DNA from 4 places in the Sinorhizobium sp. Y406 genome. Region 2 is predicted to be linked to each of the others. Evidence: predicted binding sites of a transcription regulator. Region 2 holds the regulator's gene; each other region holds the start of a gene.
What was found. The regulator LexA, encoded in region 2, represses DNA repair genes until DNA is damaged. The targets are predictions, from matches to a motif close to TGTTCNNNNTGTGTTCNG.

Region 1 (4,923 bases), 730 kb from region 2:
ATTGCCCTCGCCGCCCCTTCCCTCGCCGCCCCTTCCCTCGCCGCCTTGCGAGCGCGATAGCGCATCGAGGAGAGGATGTGAAACGCCGATCGCCGCCAGCGTTTCCCCGGCACCGGGGGCAAAGCGTATCCAGGCGGCGCCCCCGACGACGAGAACGACGAGGCTGACCGCCAGTTGCTTCCAAAAGCGCATCCATGTCTCCGACTTGAGGTGCACGCGGCGGCGCGGCGCGCACCGGGAGGAACGTTCCGAGTTGTCGCGAGTATGATTGTTCGCCCGCCCGCGGGCAATCTCGGAACGCCATCATTACGCAATTGTAATGAAAGCAGAATTTGTTGGCCGCATGATGGCGCTTTCCGCAACCGGAAAAGACATTGGCCACCCTGGAAAACCATTGTTTACAGCAGCCACGGCTTAGCTATCCTGCTGCTCGGACTGCGGCATCTCCAATCAGGTTTTCAACGCTCAAACAGGGGAGCAGGGGCAATGTGCGATGCATGCGTCATTCAATCGGTAAAGGAGCGGATGCTTTCGCGGCGAGACTTCTTCCGCGCGGCAGCGGTCGGCACGGCTGGGATTGCCGCCGCAAGCATTGGGGCCGCGCCGCCGGCGCTTGCCGAAGGCCACGCCAGCGTCACGGATCTTACGCATGAGCTTCACGAGGAGTTCCCGACCTTTTTCGGTCAGCAGCAATTTTTCCGCGAGCAGAAGTTCAGCTTCGCCGAACACAAATTCAACCTGTTCGAGCTGCGCGTCAACGAGCACACAGGAACCCATGTGGATGCGCCGCTGCATTTCTCGGCCGACGGGCTATCCGTTGCCGAACTGCCCGTCGAAAAGCTCGTCGTGCCGCTCTGCGTCGTCGACATCCGAAAAAAGGCCGCGGCGGATCCGGATGCCCAGGTGACACCGGAGGACATCAAGTCCTGGATCGCTGCCAATGGCGAGATCCCGGATAACGCCTGTGTCGCGATGCTGTCCGGCTGGGCCGATCATGTCGGCACGGACAAATTCCGCAATGCGGATTCCGCAGGTAAACTGCACTTCCCCGGATTCCACGTCGAGACCGCCAAATTCCTGCTGGAGGAAACGCAGGCCGCCGGCATCGCAGTCGACACGCTTTCGCTCGACCATGGGATTTCACCGGATTTTGCCACACACCACGCCTGGCTTCCCGAGGGCCGCTGGGGACTCGAGGCTGCCGCCAATCTCGACAAGATGCCGGCGAAGGGCGCCACCCTCGTCCTCGGCGCCCCGAAGCACCGCGGCGGCACCGGCGGTCCGGCACGCGTCTTCGCACTCGTCTGATCGGAGGATTACCGCATGAGCACCGTCGCGCCGCCACCCGATCCCGAAGCCGATCCGCGCGTCAGGGCGGTATTCGACGACATCCGCGCAACGCGCAAATCGAATTTCATCAACAATATGTGGCACTGGCTTGCCTTCGACCCGGACTTGCTGGAGCGCACCTGGGCAGAGGTGAAGGCGGTGATGGCGACGCCCTCGGCTCTCGACCCGCTGGTCAAGGAGATGCTTTACATCGCCGTTTCCGTCACCAATGGCTGCGGCTATTGCATCCATTCCCATACTGCGTCAGCCAAGGCGAAGGGCATGACGGACGCGCAGCACGCCGATCTTCTCATGGTGATCGCGCTTGCCGCCAAGACCAATCAGCTCGCGACCGCGCTGCAGGTGCCGGTCGATCCGGCCTTCGACGCCAGGGGCGAACAATGATGCGCGCGGTGAAAAGGCTAGTCTTTCCACAGTCTTGCTGAGCCCGGCAGAGAACCCGGAATAAAAGAGGAACATCCTTTCTGGCCTTTCGGTCCCGAATCACTACATTGGGCCGCATGAGCAAAGGTTTCGACGACATCCCCTTCTTCGACGAGGAGCCGGCACCGCGCAAACCCGCCTCCGCCACGGGCGGGATCGCGGCGCGTGCCATGGCGGCCCGCGACAGGTCCAAGCGTCCGGATTATCTTTCCGGTCTCAATCCGGAGCAGGCGGACGCCGTCGAAACCCTCGAAGGGCCCGTATTGGTGCTCGCGGGTGCCGGCACCGGCAAGACGCGCGTGCTGACCACCCGCATTGCCCATATCCTCTCCACCGGCCGCGCCTACCCATCGCAGATCCTCGCCGTCACCTTCACCAACAAGGCCGCGCGCGAGATGAAGGAGAGGATCGGCGTGCTCGTCGGCCATGCGGTCGAGGGCATGCCCTGGCTCGGCACCTTCCACTCGATCGGCGTCAAGCTCCTGCGCCGCCATGCCGAACTGGTGGGCTTGAGATCCGATTTCACCATTCTTGACACCGACGACGTGGTGCGCCTCATCAAGCAGCTGATCCAGGCGGAAGGCCTCGACGACAAGCGCTGGCCGGCCAAGCAGTTCGCGGGCATGATCGACGGCTGGAAGAACAAGGGCCTCGACCCTTCGCATATCCCCGAGGGCGACGCCCGCGCCTTTGCCAACGGCAAGGGCCGCGAGCTCTACGCCGCCTACCAGAACCGGCTTCTAACGCTGAACGCTTGCGATTTCGGCGACCTGCTGCTGCATCCGATCCGGATGTTCCGCGCCAATCCGGATGTGCTCAAGGAGTATCACGACAGGTTCCGCTACATCCTCGTCGACGAGTACCAGGACACCAATACGGCGCAGTACATGTGGCTCAGGCTCCTGGCGCAGCGGCCCCGGTCTTCCGAGCGATCTGGCACCGGAAATCCGGGCGGAGCCCGGCAAGGCCAAGCGGCCGTCGCGCCTGATGGCGCGCCCCTGCGGAGCGAGCCGCGCAGCGGCGACAGCGTGAGCGCGAATAAACCCATACAACAAATCAATCTCTGCTGCGTCGGCGACGACGATCAGTCGATCTATGGCTGGCGCGGGGCGGAGGTCGACAACATCCTGCGCTTCGAAAAGGACTTTCCCGGCGCCAAGGTCATCAAGCTGGAGCGCAATTACCGCTCGACCGAGCACATTCTCGGCGCCGCGTCGCATCTGATAGCCCACAATGAAGGCCGCCTGGGCAAGACGCTATTCACCGAGCGCAGCCATCCGGACGACGAGAAGGTGCATGTGCACGCCGCCTGGGACTCCGAGGAAGAGGCCCGCGCGGTCGGCGAGGAGATCGAGCAGCTCCAGCGGGGCAAGCACAATCTGAACGACATGGCGATCCTGGTGCGCGCCTCGTTCCAGATGCGCGAGTTCGAAGACCGCTTCGTCACCCTCGGCCTCAACTATCGCGTCATCGGCGGCCCGCGCTTCTACGAGCGGCTCGAGATTCGCGATGCCATGGCCTATTTCCGCCTGGTCTGCCAGCCGGCCGACGACCTCGCCTTCGAACGCATCATCAACACGCCGAAGCGTGGGCTTGGCGAAACCACCGTGCGCACGCTGCACGACTATGCGCGCAGCCGCGACATTCCGATGCTCGCCGCCGCAAGCGAGATCATCGAGACGGACGAACTGAAGCCGAAGGCGCGCAAGGCCCTCTTCGACGTCGTCACCGATTTCCGCCGCTGGCAGACGCTGCTCGAGACGACCCTGCATACGGAGCTTGCCGAGAAAATCCTCGACGAGAGCGGCTATACGGCGATGTGGCAGGCGGACAAGTCGGCCGAAGCTCCCGGGCGCCTCGAAAACCTGAAGGAACTCATCCGCTCGATGGAGGCGTTCGAGTCGATGCGCGGCTTTCTGGAGCATGTCGCGCTGGTGATGGATGCCGAGCAGAACGAGGACATGGATGCCGTCTCGATCATGACGCTGCATTCGGCCAAGGGCCTGGAATTCGACACGGTATTCCTGCCGGGCTGGGAGGAAGGGCTATTTCCGCACCAGCGCGCGCTCGACGAGGGCGGCCGCGCCGGCCTCGAGGAGGAACGCCGCCTCGCCTATGTCGGCATCACCCGCGCCAAGCGCCGCTGCCATATCTGGTTCGTCTCGAACCGCCGCATCCATGGGCTCTGGCAATCCACCATGCCGTCGCGCTTCCTCGACGAACTGCCGATCGACCATGTGGAAGTGGCCGAGCAGGAAGCTTCCTATGGTGGCTATGGCCGCGGTGGCTACGGCCAGTCGCGCTTCGACAAGGCCGATCCCTTCGAGAACAGCTACCAGACACCCGGCTGGAAGCGCGCCCAGCAGCACCGCTCGGATGCCACCCGCGACAATTGGGGCACCCGCTCCGGCCACGCCGTCGAGCGCATCGGCTACGGCGAATCCGGCCCGCGCACCCGCACCATCGAGGGCGAGCTCGTCGCCAAGTCGACGACTGCGGAACCCTCCCGCTTCCAGGTCGGCGACCGCGTCTTCCACCTGAAATTCGGCAACGGCAACATCGCCGCCGTCGAAGGCAACAAGCTGACGATCGACTTCGACCGGGCGGGACAGAAACGGGTACTGGACGGATTTGTGGAAAGGGTGTGAGCCCCGCTCAAATCACCATCCGGTACATCACGAATCCGGACTTCTCGGCGAGCTTGTCGTAAAGTTGCATCGCCGTGATGTTCGACTCGTGCGTAAGCCAATAGACGCGTGACGTGCCGGCGCGCCGCGCGGCGTCGAAGACGCCGTTGATCAGGGCCTGGCCGACCCCTTTCCCGTGGATGCCTTCTCTGATGAAGAGGTCCTGGAGATAGCAGTTCGGCTGGATCGCCGTGGTGCTGTGGTGGAAAATGTAATGGGTGAGCCCGACCAGCCGACCATTGTTTTCCGCGACAAGCGCATACATCGGTTCATAGGCATCGAAGAAACGCGACCAGGTCATGAGGGTAATGTCGGCGTCGAGCGCCTTTTCACCCGAACGTCCGTTGGATGCGTTGTAGTGCTCCCAGAGGACCAGCCACTGATCGTAGTCGCTGCGAACGACCGGACGGATGGAGACGTTCTCGCTCATCGTCGAACCCACCGGAATGACCACCCTTTGCGG
Region 2 (4,923 bases):
TTGCCGACCTGGAATCGCCCGCCGCCCTTCGGAATGTTGCGCCCGTTGGCCACTCGCGGACTTGCTTTGACCCCGTAGACCGATTCGGCGAAATATTCCTTGCTTCTCGACTTGCTCTTCTTGACGCTGGACGTCGAACCGCAGGCCGCTAGTGCTGCGCAAAGCAGTGGAATTGCAGCGAGGCGCAATCCCCTCGCAAGGCATGCCGCTTTTCTACGAGATATCATCTGTCCCCAAGGTCATTCGCAAAATTCGTGCCCGAACGATCCGCATTTCACCCCCGCGGATCTTTCGACGTCCCGGAAAGGGACAATCGTGTAATGATGACAACAACAAGGCAAAAATACGAATTTCAAGGCGAGATCGCGCCGGGTTTTTCTCGTTATGGTTTACAAAACGTAAACACCAGACCGACGGAGATGCGCAGTACCAAGCGGCAGAGGCCGAAGAAATTCGTGCGGGCGGCGAGCTTAAATCTTGCAACGAACCGCACTTCGCGCAATAACGCGCTGCCCGGATGGGTGGCCGAGCGGTTTAAGGCACCGGTCTTGAAAACCGGCGACGGGCAACCGTCCGTGGGTTCGAATCCCACCCCATCCGCCAGCGTGAACTTTGTCCGACCCGGCACCTGCTCCCATTCGGACTCGACTGTCTGCCGACGTCTCGAGCACGTTCGGCCAATTCAGCCGAGCGGGCTGGCGCGCGCCGTGGAATTCTTCTATATAGTCCAGGCCTGCCGGGGTCGTAGCTCAGTTGGGAGAGCGCCGCAATCGCACTGCGGAGGTCGAGGGTTCGACTCCCTTCGACTCCACCATTCTTCTCTTTGTCCAGCCCGGAGCCGTGATGCCCGATCTGCCCGGCGGCGGCGGCAGGTTTCTTCGCCGAGGCGCATTGCGCCAAGTCGTTTACCGGGAACACAAAATGCTGGTTTCGGCCACCAAGGTTTCCTTGCCATCGCTGGCGAATTGAGGGACAGTTGGGGTCTGCATCTTTTCGTGTCGGCAACTCCCGCGAGTGGAGAAAATCATGTCCTCTAAAACTCTGATGGCGGTTGCAGCATTGGCGCTCCTGTCACTTTGGGGATGCGCCACCACCGGCGCTACGGGCAACACGACCTACGCGCAGTGGTACGGCCCCTACCCTGAGCCTGACTTCGACGTTCTCAGTCCCGGGGGTCTGCGCCTCGCCTATTGATCGGGCGCCACATCAACGCTCCATCGCCCGACAGCCCAATGGCTTGTCGGCCCCGGCAAAGCGACGCCGCCCAATTCAGCATGGCAATATTCACGGAATGTTAGGCACTTGCGGAACACAAATGGAACGGATAGTGTCTGTTCTTGATTTGTTTCGCGATTCTGGAGTGACGCGCCATGCTGACCCGCAAGCAACAGGAATTGCTTCTCTTCATTCATGAACGAATGAAAGAGTCGGGAGTCCCGCCGTCCTTCGATGAAATGAAAGACGCGCTCGATCTTGCGTCGAAGTCGGGCATCCACCGGTTGATCACTGCGCTCGAGGAGCGGGGCTTCATTCGCCGGCTTCCCAATCGGGCACGCGCACTTGAAGTCATCAAGCTGCCGGAAGCCTATACGACACCGGCGCAGCCAAGGCGCGGCTTTTCGCCGAGCGTCATCGAGGGCAGCCTGGGCAAGCCATCTGCCGCGCCCAGGGTCGAGGCGCCACCCGCAGAGACGTCCTCGATTGCGGTTCCCGTGATGGGGCGCATCGCCGCCGGCGTCCCAATTTCTGCGATCCAGAACAATACGCACGAGGTTTCCGTTCCGCTCGACATGATCGGCAACGGTGAACATTACGCACTGGAAATCAAGGGCGATTCGATGATCGAGGCCGGCATCCTCGATGGCGACACCGTGATCATCCGCAACGCGAGCACGGCCAGTCCGGGCGATATCGTCGTGGCACTGATCGATGACGAAGAAGCGACCCTGAAGCGATTCCGCCGGAAGGGTGCGTCGATTGCGCTCGAAGCGGCGAACCCGGCCTATGAGACCCGGATATTCGGACCGGACCGGGTGAAAATCCAGGGCAAACTGGTCGGGCTGATACGGCGGTATCACTAGCCCATCGCCCCGGTGATCGGAGCCGTTTCGTTTGGCCGATGCATGGGTATTAGCGCACAGTGCGTGATCGAGTGGGCAACAGTTATCGTCCGAAGCCTTGGGCGGTAGACGTTCCGCTGGACGTTGCGGCCGACCAGCGCCGAGTACTTTCGTCTGGCTGCCTCCCCGCATCCCCGCATGGGCGTAGAGCCGTCCGCAGGTGGACGGTCGGCGCCACGGGTATTCTCCCCGGTTATCGTATCGGTTTCGGGCCCAGCTCAATCTCCCTCGGGTTCGGCTTTCATGTGGGAGACGGCATGGCTTGGCCGGTCGGATCTGCGGTCCTGGGTTTGCCCATGGACTCTCCTCCTTGTTGCGATCTCGACGCGATCCATGGGTCCGATGAAAGTTCCTCCAAAGCGCTGCCTATGGAGTCTTGCTGGATCGGATTGCGTGCACACCGTTCTCGCGGCCACGCTCGCGGTATCGCTTGACCATGCGGCGGGCGATTCCGCCTGACCAACGCGCTCCGACGATCAGGCGGTGGTGAAGCGGCGGCCCGGTCAGGCCGGAATCGACATTCTGCAGGCAAGCGGCCGTTGCCGCAGCGGCTGAAGATCACTTGCCAAGAAATTTGCCGGCGCACATCGGTGCCACCAGCCGGATCATCAGGGGAATTTGGAGGCCTCGCCCGGAATTGAACCGGGGTACAAGGATTTGCAGTCCTCTGCGTCACCACTCCGCCACGAGGCCTCATCGACAAGAAATATCAAGTCGTGGCGAGCGTTTAGAATCATTCGAGATGAACCGCAAGAGGCAATTTCCGAAAAACGCACCCCTCGTCTCGGCCCATCGTAAAAGGAGGTTGGACACTGGAATGCCCAGCCTCCCAGTTCGATCGCAATAAACTCACCCATAAGGTAGGATTTTCCTTGATTTTCCTCAACCGGCCCTGTTTTGTCACAAAACTTTCACACTTAATGGGCGAGGACATGTTCGACGGCAAGATCTCCCTTTCCGACTGGCACCAATGTGCAGGCGGGCACCAGCGGTGTGTTTTCGAGCATGACCTCTACCCGAATATTCTGGTCAAGGTTCTCAGAATCAGGGGCAACAGCGGCGAGCGCCAATCGACGCGGATGCTGCGCTTCATCGATCGCTTCAAGCGGTTCGGTGCCTACCGGACATTTCGACGCGAAGTCGACGAGTTTATCGAACAGGCCCGAAAGTTCACCCTGTCCGACACAGCCGATCTCCCCATCCCCGGAGTGCTGGGCTTCGTTCAGACCGAACACGGCCTCGGTCTCGTGGTCGAGAAGATCACTATGGCAAACGGACAGTTGGCCCCAACCTTGCGCGACCTGGCGCTGGCGGGGCGGTTGACGGCCAGGCACCTGGCGATGATTGACGAACTTTTCGAGCGCTGTCGCCGGCTTCACATCGTGCTGATGGATTGCAATGCCGGCAACTTCGTAGTGACGGACCGTCGCTGTTTTGAGGAACTGATGTGCATCGACGGGACCGGTGAAAAAAGCCCGTTGCGCATTTTCGCTCTCAGCCGCAGGGCCAACGGCTTCAGACTGCGGCAAATGCGTGAGAAGCTGTTTCTCAAACTCGCCAGAACCTTGAACGATCCGGCGGCGCTGCCCAACGAGGGGCACGTCCACACGGTCCTAGAGCCGTATCTACGGCCGAAGCGCAGACTTCACGCGGTCGAGGGCGTTCCGGACGCACTCAACGTTTCACGGGCCAGCTAGCCCGAGATCGCAATTCTACTTCCCCGACGTTTTCTCGGTGTTGCCGCGCCAGCGGGCCCACCACACGGCGAGTCGTCGGCGTGCGCGACGCACAACCGGTATGTCGTGCGACAGCACCAGCAGCCCGAGCGGTATCATCCAGAAGCCGAGGACCGGCAGGAAGCCGAGAACACCGCCAGCAATGAGCAGAAGCCCAATTGTCACCCTGAGGGCCGGCGAGTCGGGCAGGCCGACGCGCCATGTACCGAGAATGATTTCCCGCGTTTTCGGATCGATACCGAAATGCTTCTTCTTCGCCATTGCTTCCTTCCTGCGACTTTCCCAGAATTGGTGCTTTCTCCACAGCCGAGCAAGCGGCGCTTTCAATTTTTTTTGAAAAATCGCTTGGCAAATCGAAAAAGCATTTGTATTAGCAGCCTCACTTCTGCGGCGCAGATGATCCCTGGTAGCTCAGCGGTAGAGCACTCGACTGTTAATCGATAGGTCGCCGGTTCGAATCCGGCCCGGGGAGCCAGTTTCGAAGAGCCATTCGCGGCGAAGGCCGGAGTGGCTCTTTTCGTTTGCTAGCGCATCGGCCGAAAATCGATGCGCAGATCCAATGATTTACAGCGTCCTCTGTGTGCCCTGAAAAACGCACGGCGCCGCAGGTCCATCAGAGGTTCCGGATGCGCTTCGCGTGGTTTTTCCTGATTCTCGCCATTGGCACCGAAATCGCCGGCCTCACCGCCATGAAGGCCGCCGGGGGCGCCTATGTCGGCCATGCGGTCATGTATGGCTCGATCGCGCTCTCCTACGTGTTTCTTGCTATGGCGGTGAAGACGATTCCCGTCGGGGTCGCCTACGCGATCTGGGAAGGCTCGGGCGTCGCGCTGATCACGCTCGTCTCGGTCATGGTCTTCGATCACGTGCTGACCGGTCGCGAGATGCTCGGCCTCTCCATGGCCGTGTCCGGTATCCTTCTCGTCAATGCCGGCAAGGTGCAGGACGAGGAAAGCGCGGCATGAGCATGCCAGTCTTTTCCTTCTCCTCCTTCGCCTTCGCCGTGCTGGCCGGCCTTTTCGACGTGGCTGCCAACCTCGCCTCCTCGAGATCGAACGGCTTTAGTC
Region 3 (4,923 bases), 1.7 Mb from region 2:
GTCAAGCTCTCGGAAGAGTGAGCGCAACGTCGCGATCGTCTCCCTGTAGCGAGAGGTCAATCGAGAACGCGCGGCGGCCGACGACGACTTGTCGCCGTGTCATGCGAGTTGGGAAGCGGCCGACATCAGTTCTTCGGGATTCAACGCCCGGCATACGTTTCGGCCATCCTCTTCGACTTCGGTGAAACTCCAGCGTACCACGCCGTCGCGGTCGAGCAGGAAATGGCCGACAAGCTGCATATGACCGGGTATCCGCACCTGCTCATCGGCTTCCGTGACTTCATACCCGTCCTTGCTGCTGAGAAGATCGCCGCCGCTCGCCGGATTCATCGGTTCGGGCAACTCCCCCGGCCAATCGACCCGCATCGCCGAGACCGCGTCCATTCCGACCCTCTGCGGCCAGTTGGTCTCATTTTCCGTAAACTCGATGAGAGGCAAGCCGAAGACGCGGTGCGAAGCGCGCTCGGTGTCGGATGCGGCGAGCAGGCCGGGTATAGGCTGGTAGCGGAAATAGAGGCGTGCGCGTTCCACCGGGGTGTTGACCACCGCCAGCGAGGCGACGCCTTTCTCGCTAAGGGCCGGGTTGAGCCGGGCCATCGCCGCCACATGGCGTCGGCAGAACGGACAAAGCAGCCCTCGAAACAACCCGATCAACACGGGGCTTCGACCGCGAAAATCATCAAGCGCGATCCTCCCCTCGCGGGATATCGCGTCCAGCACGATGTTGGGGGCCTGGTCGCCCGGCTGTAGCGGATGGTCTGGATAGTGCTCAGACATGGTCGACCTCCTCGCCCGAAGGACCAGCCAAGAAGAGGCAGTATGGCTCAGAATCGAGGCGAAAATGGTCCGGTCGCCGACGGGCAAGCGTAAACAGCTGCGATCCCTGCCGCGGTGAAATGCGCGTCTTTTCAGACGCGCAAAGGTCGCTGTAACTCTTTGAATCGGCGCATTGAGCTTTCCGAAAATCGGGTACGATTTTCGGGCCGATGCGCTAGCCGCCCAGATGTTCGACGCTCGCCTCGATCCGCTCCATGTCGTCGTCGGACAGGCCGAAATGGTGGCCGATCTCGTGGATCAGCACATGGGTGATGATGTCGCCCAGCGTTTCGTCGTTTTCCGCCCAATAATCGAGGATCGGGCGACGGTAGAGAATGATCCGGTTCGGCAGTTCGCCGGTTTCGAGCGTGAAGCGTTCGCCGATGCCGCGGCCTTCGAAGAGGCCGAGCAGGTCGAAAGGCGTCTCCAGCGCCATGTCTTCGAAGACGTCGTCGCTCGGGAAATCGGCAACTTCGATGGTGAGATCCGTCGTCAGCTTGCGGAATTCCTCCGGCAGATGGATGTAGGCTTCAAACGCAAGCTGTTCGAATGTCGTAAGCGTCGGTGCGTGGCGTTCCCGCCAATCTTCGGTCTGGTCTATGCGGGCCATGGGCACTCCTTGTCGCCCTCATATAGCGGTTTCGCCTTTGTTTTTCGAGTGTTGAATTCCACCCGGACGAGGCAAGGAATAAATTCTTACATCATGACGGTTGACTCTTTTCGCAAGCTCTGGAATCCATAAGAACATAACGTGAACATATGATCGGAGTTGACCGTCATGGCCGAGAACGCCGTGCAACGGCAAACCATTCTTTCCCTTCGTGAAAGCATAGCACGGATTGAGAACGGCTGCTCGTCCGCTGTCGTGCCGGCGATCCGGGATGCCGATCGCGGCGGCTTTCGCCGCGGCAGGGAGAGCGCGCCGGACCGCCAGGTCATGCCCCTTGGAATTGCCTCGCTCGACGATGTGCTCAAAGGCGGGTTGCCGCTCGAGGGCCTGGTGGAAATCCGCAATGCCGAAACCCGCGATGCAGGCGCGGCGGCCGGCTTCGTCATGGCGCTTGCCGTTCTCTACCAGCAGCGGAGAAGGGAAAAGGGGCATCTCGCCCCGGTCCTGTGGATCAGCCAGACGCTTGCTGCGCGCGAGGCCGGCAATCCTTATGCCCCCGGACTGAGGAGCTACGGGCTTGATGCGGAACGGCTCCTCTTCGTGTCCGCGGGCAAGGTCAAGGATGCGCTCTGGATCGCCGAGGCGGCGCTTTCGGTGCCGGTCTTCGCCACGATCGTGCTGGAAATCCGCGGCAATCCCGCCTCTCTCGCCTTGAGCGAGAGCCGGCGCCTGCACGTCAAGGCGCGGGCCGGCCAGGTTCCGCTTCTTCTCTTCCGGCAGGCGGGGCAAGAGGAGGCGAGCAGCGCCTTTTTCCGCTTCCAGATCAAGCCGGCGCCGGCCGGCGAACGTCCCCTCCCCGATGGCTCGATGCTTTGCGGCAGCGTCGGCCATCCAAGCTTTCACCTCCTTGTCGAAAAAAACAGGGCGTCTGCCCCTCACGACATCTTTCTCGAATGGAACGCCCATGACCGCCGCTTCTCTCCCCTCAATGAGCGCCGAAGCGCCGCTCTTCAGGCAAACGACCCGCCAGAGAATCCTGGCGATCCACTTTCCGCATCTGCCGGCCGATCGCGTCGCGCGGAGCCGCTGGGGCGCCTCCTGGCTTTCGCGCGGGCGTCCTGATCACCCGCCCGTCGTTTTCGCCGCGAAGATCGACAATGCCATGCGCCTCGTCGCGCTCGATACGCTTGCGGAGCGGATCGGCCTGAAGCGCGGCCAGGGGGCGGCGGAGGCGCGCGCCATGTGCCCGGCGCTCGACGTGATCGCCGCCGACCCGGCGGCCGACCAGGCCTTTCTGGAAGGGCTTGCCGACTGGTGCGACCGCTATACGCCGCTTGTCGCGCTCGACGGCAAGGATGGCCTGTTCCTCGACATCACCGGCTGCGCGCATCTCTTCGGCGGCGAAAAGGCGCTGGTCAGCGATGTGCTCTCCCGGCTTTTTGCGCTCGGGGTTGAGGCGCGCGCGACCATTTCTTCTTCCGCCGGCCTCTCCTGGGCGGCGTCCCGCCATGGCCATGACGCGGTCATCGGCCCCGAGGAGGCCGATCGGATCCTGGCGCCCCTGCCGGTCGCGGCGCTCCGCCTGCCGGCGGAAACCGCCGCCGCACTCGAACGCGTCGGGCTGAGAGAGATCAGCGATCTTCTCAAGGCGCCGCGCGCGCCGCTTGCCCGCCGCTTCGGTGCCCAACTTCTCCTCAGGCTCGATCAGGCAAGGGGCCGGGTGGACGAGCCGCTCTCACCGCGCCTGCCGGTGCCGAGCTTTTCCGCCGAGCGCCGCTTTGCCGAGCCGCTGCAGGACGAGGCGTATATTCTCGAACTGACCCGGCATCTCGCCAAGGACGTCCGCGCCTCTCTCGAGCGGCAGGGCGAAGGCGGGCGGCTGTTCGAGCTCCTGCTGTTCCGTGTCGATGGTCGGGTATTCCGCGTTCAGGCCCACGCCGCCGTTGCCTTGAATGACGCCGGGCGGATCGCAGCACTCTTTCGCGAGCGGCTGCAGGCGATCCATGACGATCTCGATGCCGGATACGGCTTCGAAATCCTCCGGCTTGCCGTGCTCAGGAGCGAGAGGCTCGATCCCGCCCAGCAGGATTTTTCCGGCGTCCCCGATGAAAGCCAGCCGCTTGCCGCCTTCGTCGACAAGGTTTCCGCCCGCTTCGGGCCCGATTGCCTGATGCAGGCGCGCTTTGCCGAAAGCCATCTGCCGGAGCGGGCGGGCGGATTTGCCCCCTTGCGGGACGTCGCAGCACTCCTGGATGCCCCAGGCCTGAAAGGCGGGGTTTTTCCTGAAAACCGTCCTTTACGGATTTTCGCCCATCCCGAACCGGTGGAGGCGACGGCCGAAGTGCCGGAGGGGCCTCCGCGCAGCTTCAACTGGCGCAAGACCCGCTACCGCGTCGCCCGCGCCGAGGGGCCGGAACGCATCGCCGCCGAATGGTGGATCGATGGCGAGGACCACCCGACCCGCGACTATTTCCGGGTCGAGGATCAGGAGGGCCGGCGGTTCTGGCTGTTCCGCGAAGGCCTTTATGAACGGGAGGTCTCCTCGGCCCGCTGGTTCATGCATGGAGTTTTCGCATGAGCGAGAAACCCAGCTTCTACGAGCTCCCCATCTTCTATGAGCTAGGCGCACGCACGAACTTCTCCTTTCTCGAAGGGGCGGCGCCGGCAGAGGAGATGGTCGTCTTCGCCAAGAAGATCGGACTTTCCGGCCTCGGCATCGCCGACCGCAACAGCGTCGCCGGCGTTGTCAGGGCCCATGCCAAGGCGAAGCTGGAACGCTATCCTTTCCAGCCGGGCGCCCGTCTCGCCTTTGCCGACGACACGCCGGACATCCTTGCCTATCCCCAGAACCGGCGCGGCTGGGGGCATCTCTGCCGCCTGCTCAGCGCCGGGAACCTGCGTTCGAAGAAAGGCGACTGCACGCTTTATTTCGCCGATCTCCTCGAATGGCAGGAAGAGCTTCTCCTGATCGTCCTGCCGAAGGACGGCCGGCCGGAACCCGAAACTCTGGACGCGCTTCTGCAGACATTGCAGGAGCCTCTCGGCAACCGGCTCCATCTCGGCCTGACGCCGCGCTATGACGGCTTCGACCGGCACGATTTCGCCGCTCTGGCCGCCGTCGCCCGCAAGACCGGCGTCCCGCTTCTCGCCACCAACGACGCGCTCTACCACGACCCGCATTACCGCCCGCTCGCCGATGTGGTGACCGCGATCCGCGAGCATGTGACGGTCATGAGCGCCGGGTTCCTCCTCCAGAAGAATGCCGAAAGGCATCTGAAGGGGCCGAAGGAAATGGCGCGGCTTTTCAGCGATTATCCCGAGGCGATCGCCAATGCGCGCCGGTTTTTCGAGCGGCTCTCCTTCAGCCTCGACGAGCTCAGCCATCAATATCCGGATGAAAACGAGAAAGGCGAGAGCCCGGCGACAAGCCTGCGCAGGCTCGTCGCGGAAGGGGCGATCGAGCGCTATCCGGGCGGTGTGCCGGACAAGGTCAAGCG
Region 4 (4,923 bases), 380 kb from region 2:
AGGGCGAGATCACCTCGATACCGAGGCGCTTTGCGTCCTGGCGGAAATCGTTGATCTTCTCCGTGTTCGACATGTCGAGCGTCATGGACGCTGCCAGGAATTCGACCGGATAATGCGCCTTCATATAGGCGGTCTGGTAGGAGACGATGGCATAGGCGGCCGCATGCGACTTGTTGAAGCCGTAATTGGCGAACTTCGCAAGCAGGTCGAAGATCAGATCCGCCTGCGGTTTGGAGACGCCGTTCTGAACGGCGCCTTCGACGAAGCGGGCGCGCTGCTTGTCCATCTCCTCCTTGATCTTCTTGCCCATGGCGCGGCGCAGCAGGTCCGCCTCGCCGAGCGAATAACCCGAAAGCACCTGGGCGATCTGCATCACCTGCTCCTGATAGACGATAACGCCCTGGGTCTCCTTGAGCAGGTAATCGATCTTCGGATGAATCGATTCGATCTCCTCCTCGCCATGCTTGCGGGCATTGTAGACCGGGATGTTCTCCATCGGCCCGGGGCGGTAGAGCGCGACGAGTGCAATGATGTCCTCGATGCAGTCCGGGCGCATGCCGATCAGCGCCTTGCGCATGCCGGCGCTTTCCACCTGAAAGACGCCGACCGTTTCGCCGCGGGAGAGAATTTCGTAAGTCTTCGGATCGTCGATCGGGATGCTCGCAAGATCAACCTCGATGCCGCGCTTGGCGACGAAGTCGACGGCTGTCTTCAGCACCGTCAGCGTCTTGAGCCCGAGAAAGTCGAATTTTACGAGACCGGCCTGCTCAACCCATTTCATGTTGAACTGAGTGACCGGCATGTCCGAACGCGGATCGCGGTACATCGGCACGAGCTGCGACAGCGGCCGATCGCCGATAACGATACCGGCCGCATGGGTCGAGGCGTGACGATAGAGACCCTCGATCTTTTGCGCGATGTCGAGAAGGCGGGCGACGACCGGCTCCTTCTCCGCCTCCTCCTGCAGGCGCGGCTCCTCCTCGATCGCCTTCGAAAGCGGCGTCGGATTGGCGGGGTTGTTCGGTACGAGCTTGCAGATCTTGTCGACCTGCCCGTAAGGCATTTCCAGCACCCGCCCGACGTCACGCAGCGCCGCTCGCGCCTGCAGCGAACCGAATGTGATGATCTGTGCCACCTGCTCGCGTCCATATTTGCGCTGGACGTAGCGGATGACCTCTTCGCGCCGGTCCTGGCAAAAGTCGATGTCGAAGTCCGGCATCGACACGCGCTCGGGATTGAGGAAGCGTTCGAACAGCAACGAAAAGCGCATCGGATCGACATCGGTAATCGTCAGCGCATAGGCGACCAGCGAGCCGGCGCCGGAGCCACGGCCGGGGCCAACCGGAATGTCATGCTCCTTGGCCCATTTGATGAAGTCCGCAACGATCAGGAAGTAGCCCGGAAACTTCATGCGCTCGATGACGCTGAGCTCGAAGGCCAGCCGCTCGCGGTAATCCTCTTCCCTATAGCCGGGCGCCATACCGAGCTTGGCCAAACGGAAATCCAGCCCCTCCTCCGCCTGCCGGCGCAACTCCGCCGCTTCCGCGCGTTCGGCTTCCTCCGGATCGTCCGAGCCGCCGGTAAAGCGCGGCAGAATCGGTTTGCGTGTATTGAGCATGAATGAACAGCGTCGCGCGATCTCGACCGTATGTTCCAGCGCCTCCGGTAGATCGGCGAAGAGCGTCGCCATTTCCTTGCGGCTTTTCAGATAATGATCCGGCGTCAGCCGGAAACGGCTGTCATCCGAGACGACGGCATTATGGGCGACCGCCATCAGGGCATCATGGGCGTCGTAGTCGGCGGGTGAAGGAAAGAAGGCCTCATTGGTCGCGACAAGCGGAACGTCGTGGCAATAGGCAAGCTCCACCATGCGGCTCTCGTGACGCCGATCGTAATTGCCCTGCCGTTGCACCTCGACATAGAAGCGATCGCCGAAAAGCGCGAGCAGCACTTTCAGCCGTGCCTCCGCAAGCGGCTGCGAGCCGGCCTTGAGCGCCAGATCGACGGGACCACCGGCAGCACCCGTCAAGGCGATCAGCCCTTCCGTTCCACCCTCCGCAAGCCATGAACGCGTGATCCGCGCCGCCTGATGCCCTTCGCCTTCGAGATAGGCGCGGCTGACGAGATCGACGAGCCGCGCGTAGCCGGCGTCGGTTGCGGCGATAAGGACGATTGTAGGCAGCTTCGCGAGTTGATGTGGATGCCCCCGCCGCTCGCCATCCTCGTCCTCCATATCGATGGAGAGCTGGCAGCCGATGATCGGCTGTAATCCGTCGTCTGCCGCCTTCTGCGAGAATTCCAGCGCCGCAAACAAGTTGTTGGTGTCGGCTATTCCGATTGCCGGCTGGTCATCGCCAACCGCCTTGCCGATAATCTTCTTGAGCGGCAGCGCCCCCTCGAGCAGCGAATAAGCGGAGTGCACACGCAGATGGACGAATTGGGGGTTCTTTGCGCCCGTGATGTCCTGCCCAGTGCCTTCGCCATTTACCATTGTCGCACTCCGATTCCTGTCCGGTGCGGAGCATATCCCGTTTCCGGTCCCGGCTGTCCAGCCTTGCAGCGGGGCCGGGGACCTTTTTAAACCGGCCATTCCGCTGATGTGCGATCCAGGGAAGAGGGAATCACATGCCCAGCGCGATCATCGAAACGCTCGCGATGAAGAGCGTCATCGATGCAAAGGCAGCAAGATCACGAACGAAATCTGTCATAACATGGCTCCTTTTCGCTATTGTTCCCTTTTTGTTCTTTTTTTGTTCGATAGTCAAGCAAGGACGAATGAAACGCCCGCTATTCATCGGCTATGGTTAACGCAACCGGACGGCGTGCAAGTCATTCCAGGTCCGGAGGCAATCTCTCCAGAGCGAAGCCGCTCGATCACACCAAAGACAACCATATCCGGAAATGTTTCGGCGGCACCGCATGCGCCTAGAGCCTTTCCGGGTTAAATGGAAACAATTCTGTTGGCTCAAGCGAAGCGGAATGTTTGCCCGGCTGGCGCGCGGCGTCGCACCCGACTTTCGGAAAGCTCGATGCGCAGATCCAAGAGTTACAGCGAGCTTTGCGCGTCTGAAAGGACGCGCGGCGCTGTAGTCGCTATTCCAGTTCGACGATCTTGCCGTCCTCGATCGTGACGCGGCGATCCATGAGCGAGGCAAGTTCATGATTGTGCGTGGCGATCAGCGCCGCAAGACCGGACTGGCGGGCCAGCGCCTCCAACGCCTCGAACACATAGCCGGCCGTCTCGGGATCGAGATTGCCGGTCGGCTCGTCAGCCAGCAGAATGAGCGGCGCATTGGCGACCGCGCGCGCAATCGCGACGCGCTGCTGCTCGCCGCCGGAAAGCTCCGCCGGGCGGTGGGAAGCGCGATGCCCGATGCGCATATAGTCGAGTAGCGCACTTGCCCGCTCCGCCGCCTCCGCCTTCGGAAGGCCGGCGATCAGCTGCGGCATCATGATGTTCTCCAGCGCCGAGAATTCCGGCAGGAGATGGTGGAACTGGTAGACGAAGCCGATCTCGTTGCGGCGGATCGCGGTGCGCCGATCGTCGCTAAGGCCATTGCAAGCCTTGCCATTCACGATGACATCGCCGCCGTCCGGATGTTCGAGAAGCCCCGCAATGTGCAGGAGCGTCGACTTCCCTGTGCCGGATGGCGCAACCAGTGCCACGGTCTCACCGCGCCGCAAGATCAGGTCGACGCCCTTGAGGATCGGCAGGAAGGTATCGCCCTCGCCATAGTGCCGCTCGACGGCCGAGAGATGCAGTGCCACGCGCGCATTCATTCCGGTTGTTGTCCTTGTTATTCGTACCGCAGGGCCTGCACCGGATCGAGGCGCGAGGCGCGCCAGGCCGGAAAGATCGTCGCAAGGAAGGAGAGCGCCAGCGCCATGACGACGACGGCGATGGTTTCGTCGGCATTCATGTCTGCCGGCAATTGGCTCAGGAAATAGAGCTCCGGATCGAAGAGTGTGGCGCCGGACAGCCAGGAGAAGAACTGGCGGATCGATTCGATGTTCAGGCAGACGACCACGCCAAGCGCGACGCCGGCCACCGTCCCGGCTACGCCGATCGCGGCGCCGGTCATGAAGAAGATCCGCATGACCGAGCCCGAAGTCGCGCCCATGGTGCGCAGGATGGCGATGTCGCTGCCCTTGTCCTTGACCAGCATGATCAGACCCGAGACGATGTTCAACGCCGCAACCAGAACGATCAGCGTCAGGATCATGAACATCACGTTGCGCTCGACGGCGAGCGCGGAGAAGAAGGTCTTGTTGCGATCCCGCCAATCGGTGATGAAGACCTGCCGGCCGGCGGCCTCCTCGATCGGCTGGCGCAGGTCGTCGACGGCATCGGGATGCTCGACGAAGAGCTCGATCGATTGAACGAGCCCTTCCGCATTGAAATAGAGCTGCGCTTCCTCGAGCGGCATGAAGATGATCGTCGCATCATATTCTGACATGCCGATCTCGAATATCGCCGAAACGGTATAGGCTTTGATGCGCGGGTTCATCCCGAGCGGAGTCACGTCGCCGTTCGGCGAGGTCAGCGTGACCGTGCCACCGACGCTAACGCCCAACTGGTCAGCCATGCGCGATCCGATGGCGATGCCGCTGCCCGACGCGAAACCGACGAGATCGCCGGAAACAATATGGTTCGATATCGACTTCAACTTCGAAAGATCGTCCGCCCTCACGCCGCGAACCAGCGCACCCGTCGAAGCGTCGCCGACGCCCTGGGCAAGCACCTGGCCTTCAACCGTCGGGATCGCCATGGTCACGCCCGGAATGGCGGAGAACCGCGCCGCAAGATCGGCATAATTGGTGAGCGGACCATCGAGCGGCTGCACGATGACATGGCCGTTCATGCCGAGAATGCGCGAGATGAGTTCGGTGCGGAAACCGTTCATCACCGCCATCACGATGATC

Region 1: AC4P1R_RS09990 (ATP-dependent helicase) is a predicted target of LexA. The motif match lies at 1,791-1,808, and genes of this name have one in related genera.
Region 3: AC4P1R_RS14590 (ImuA family protein) is a predicted target of LexA. The motif match lies at 1,557-1,574, and genes of this name have one in related genera.
Region 4: dnaE (DNA polymerase III subunit alpha) is a predicted target of LexA. The motif match lies at 2,730-2,747, and genes of this name have one in related genera.

What each region holds. Positions count from the first base shown of each region.
Region 1 is NZ_CM178974.1:2,072,915-2,077,837, forward strand. It holds gene AC4P1R_RS09975 (efflux RND transporter periplasmic adaptor subunit) at 1-192, opposite strand, end outside; gene AC4P1R_RS09980 (cyclase family protein) at 487-1,308, shown strand; gene AC4P1R_RS09985 (carboxymuconolactone decarboxylase family protein) at 1,324-1,734, shown strand; gene AC4P1R_RS09990 (ATP-dependent helicase) at 1,851-4,421, shown strand; gene AC4P1R_RS09995 (GNAT family N-acetyltransferase) at 4,429-4,890, opposite strand.
Region 2 is NZ_CM178974.1:1,339,518-1,344,440, reverse strand. It holds gene AC4P1R_RS06510 (septal ring lytic transglycosylase RlpA family protein) at 1-227, opposite strand, end outside; tRNA gene AC4P1R_RS06505 (tRNA-Ser) at 516-603, shown strand; tRNA gene AC4P1R_RS06500 (tRNA-Ala) at 739-814, shown strand; gene AC4P1R_RS06495 (hypothetical protein) at 1,027-1,194, shown strand; gene lexA (transcriptional repressor LexA) at 1,371-2,081, shown strand; tRNA gene AC4P1R_RS06485 (tRNA-Cys) at 2,740-2,813, opposite strand; gene AC4P1R_RS06480 (YrbL family protein) at 2,993-3,817, shown strand; gene AC4P1R_RS06475 (hypothetical protein) at 3,833-4,117, opposite strand; tRNA gene AC4P1R_RS06470 (tRNA-Asn) at 4,257-4,331, shown strand; gene AC4P1R_RS06465 (SMR family transporter) at 4,483-4,821, shown strand; gene AC4P1R_RS06460 (SMR family transporter) at 4,824-4,923, shown strand, end outside.
Region 3 is NZ_CM178974.1:3,073,593-3,078,515, forward strand. It holds gene AC4P1R_RS14575 (DUF1737 domain-containing protein) at 1-21, shown strand, start outside; gene AC4P1R_RS14580 (redoxin family protein) at 100-777, opposite strand; gene AC4P1R_RS14585 (metallopeptidase family protein) at 992-1,426, opposite strand; gene AC4P1R_RS14590 (ImuA family protein) at 1,595-2,548, shown strand; gene AC4P1R_RS14595 (Y-family DNA polymerase) at 2,589-4,004, shown strand; gene AC4P1R_RS14600 (error-prone DNA polymerase) at 4,001-4,923, shown strand, end outside.
Region 4 is NZ_CM178974.1:963,977-968,899, reverse strand. It holds gene dnaE (DNA polymerase III subunit alpha) at 1-2,491, opposite strand, end outside; gene AC4P1R_RS04595 (ABC transporter ATP-binding protein) at 3,094-3,780, opposite strand; gene AC4P1R_RS04590 (lipoprotein-releasing ABC transporter permease subunit) at 3,798-4,923, opposite strand, start outside.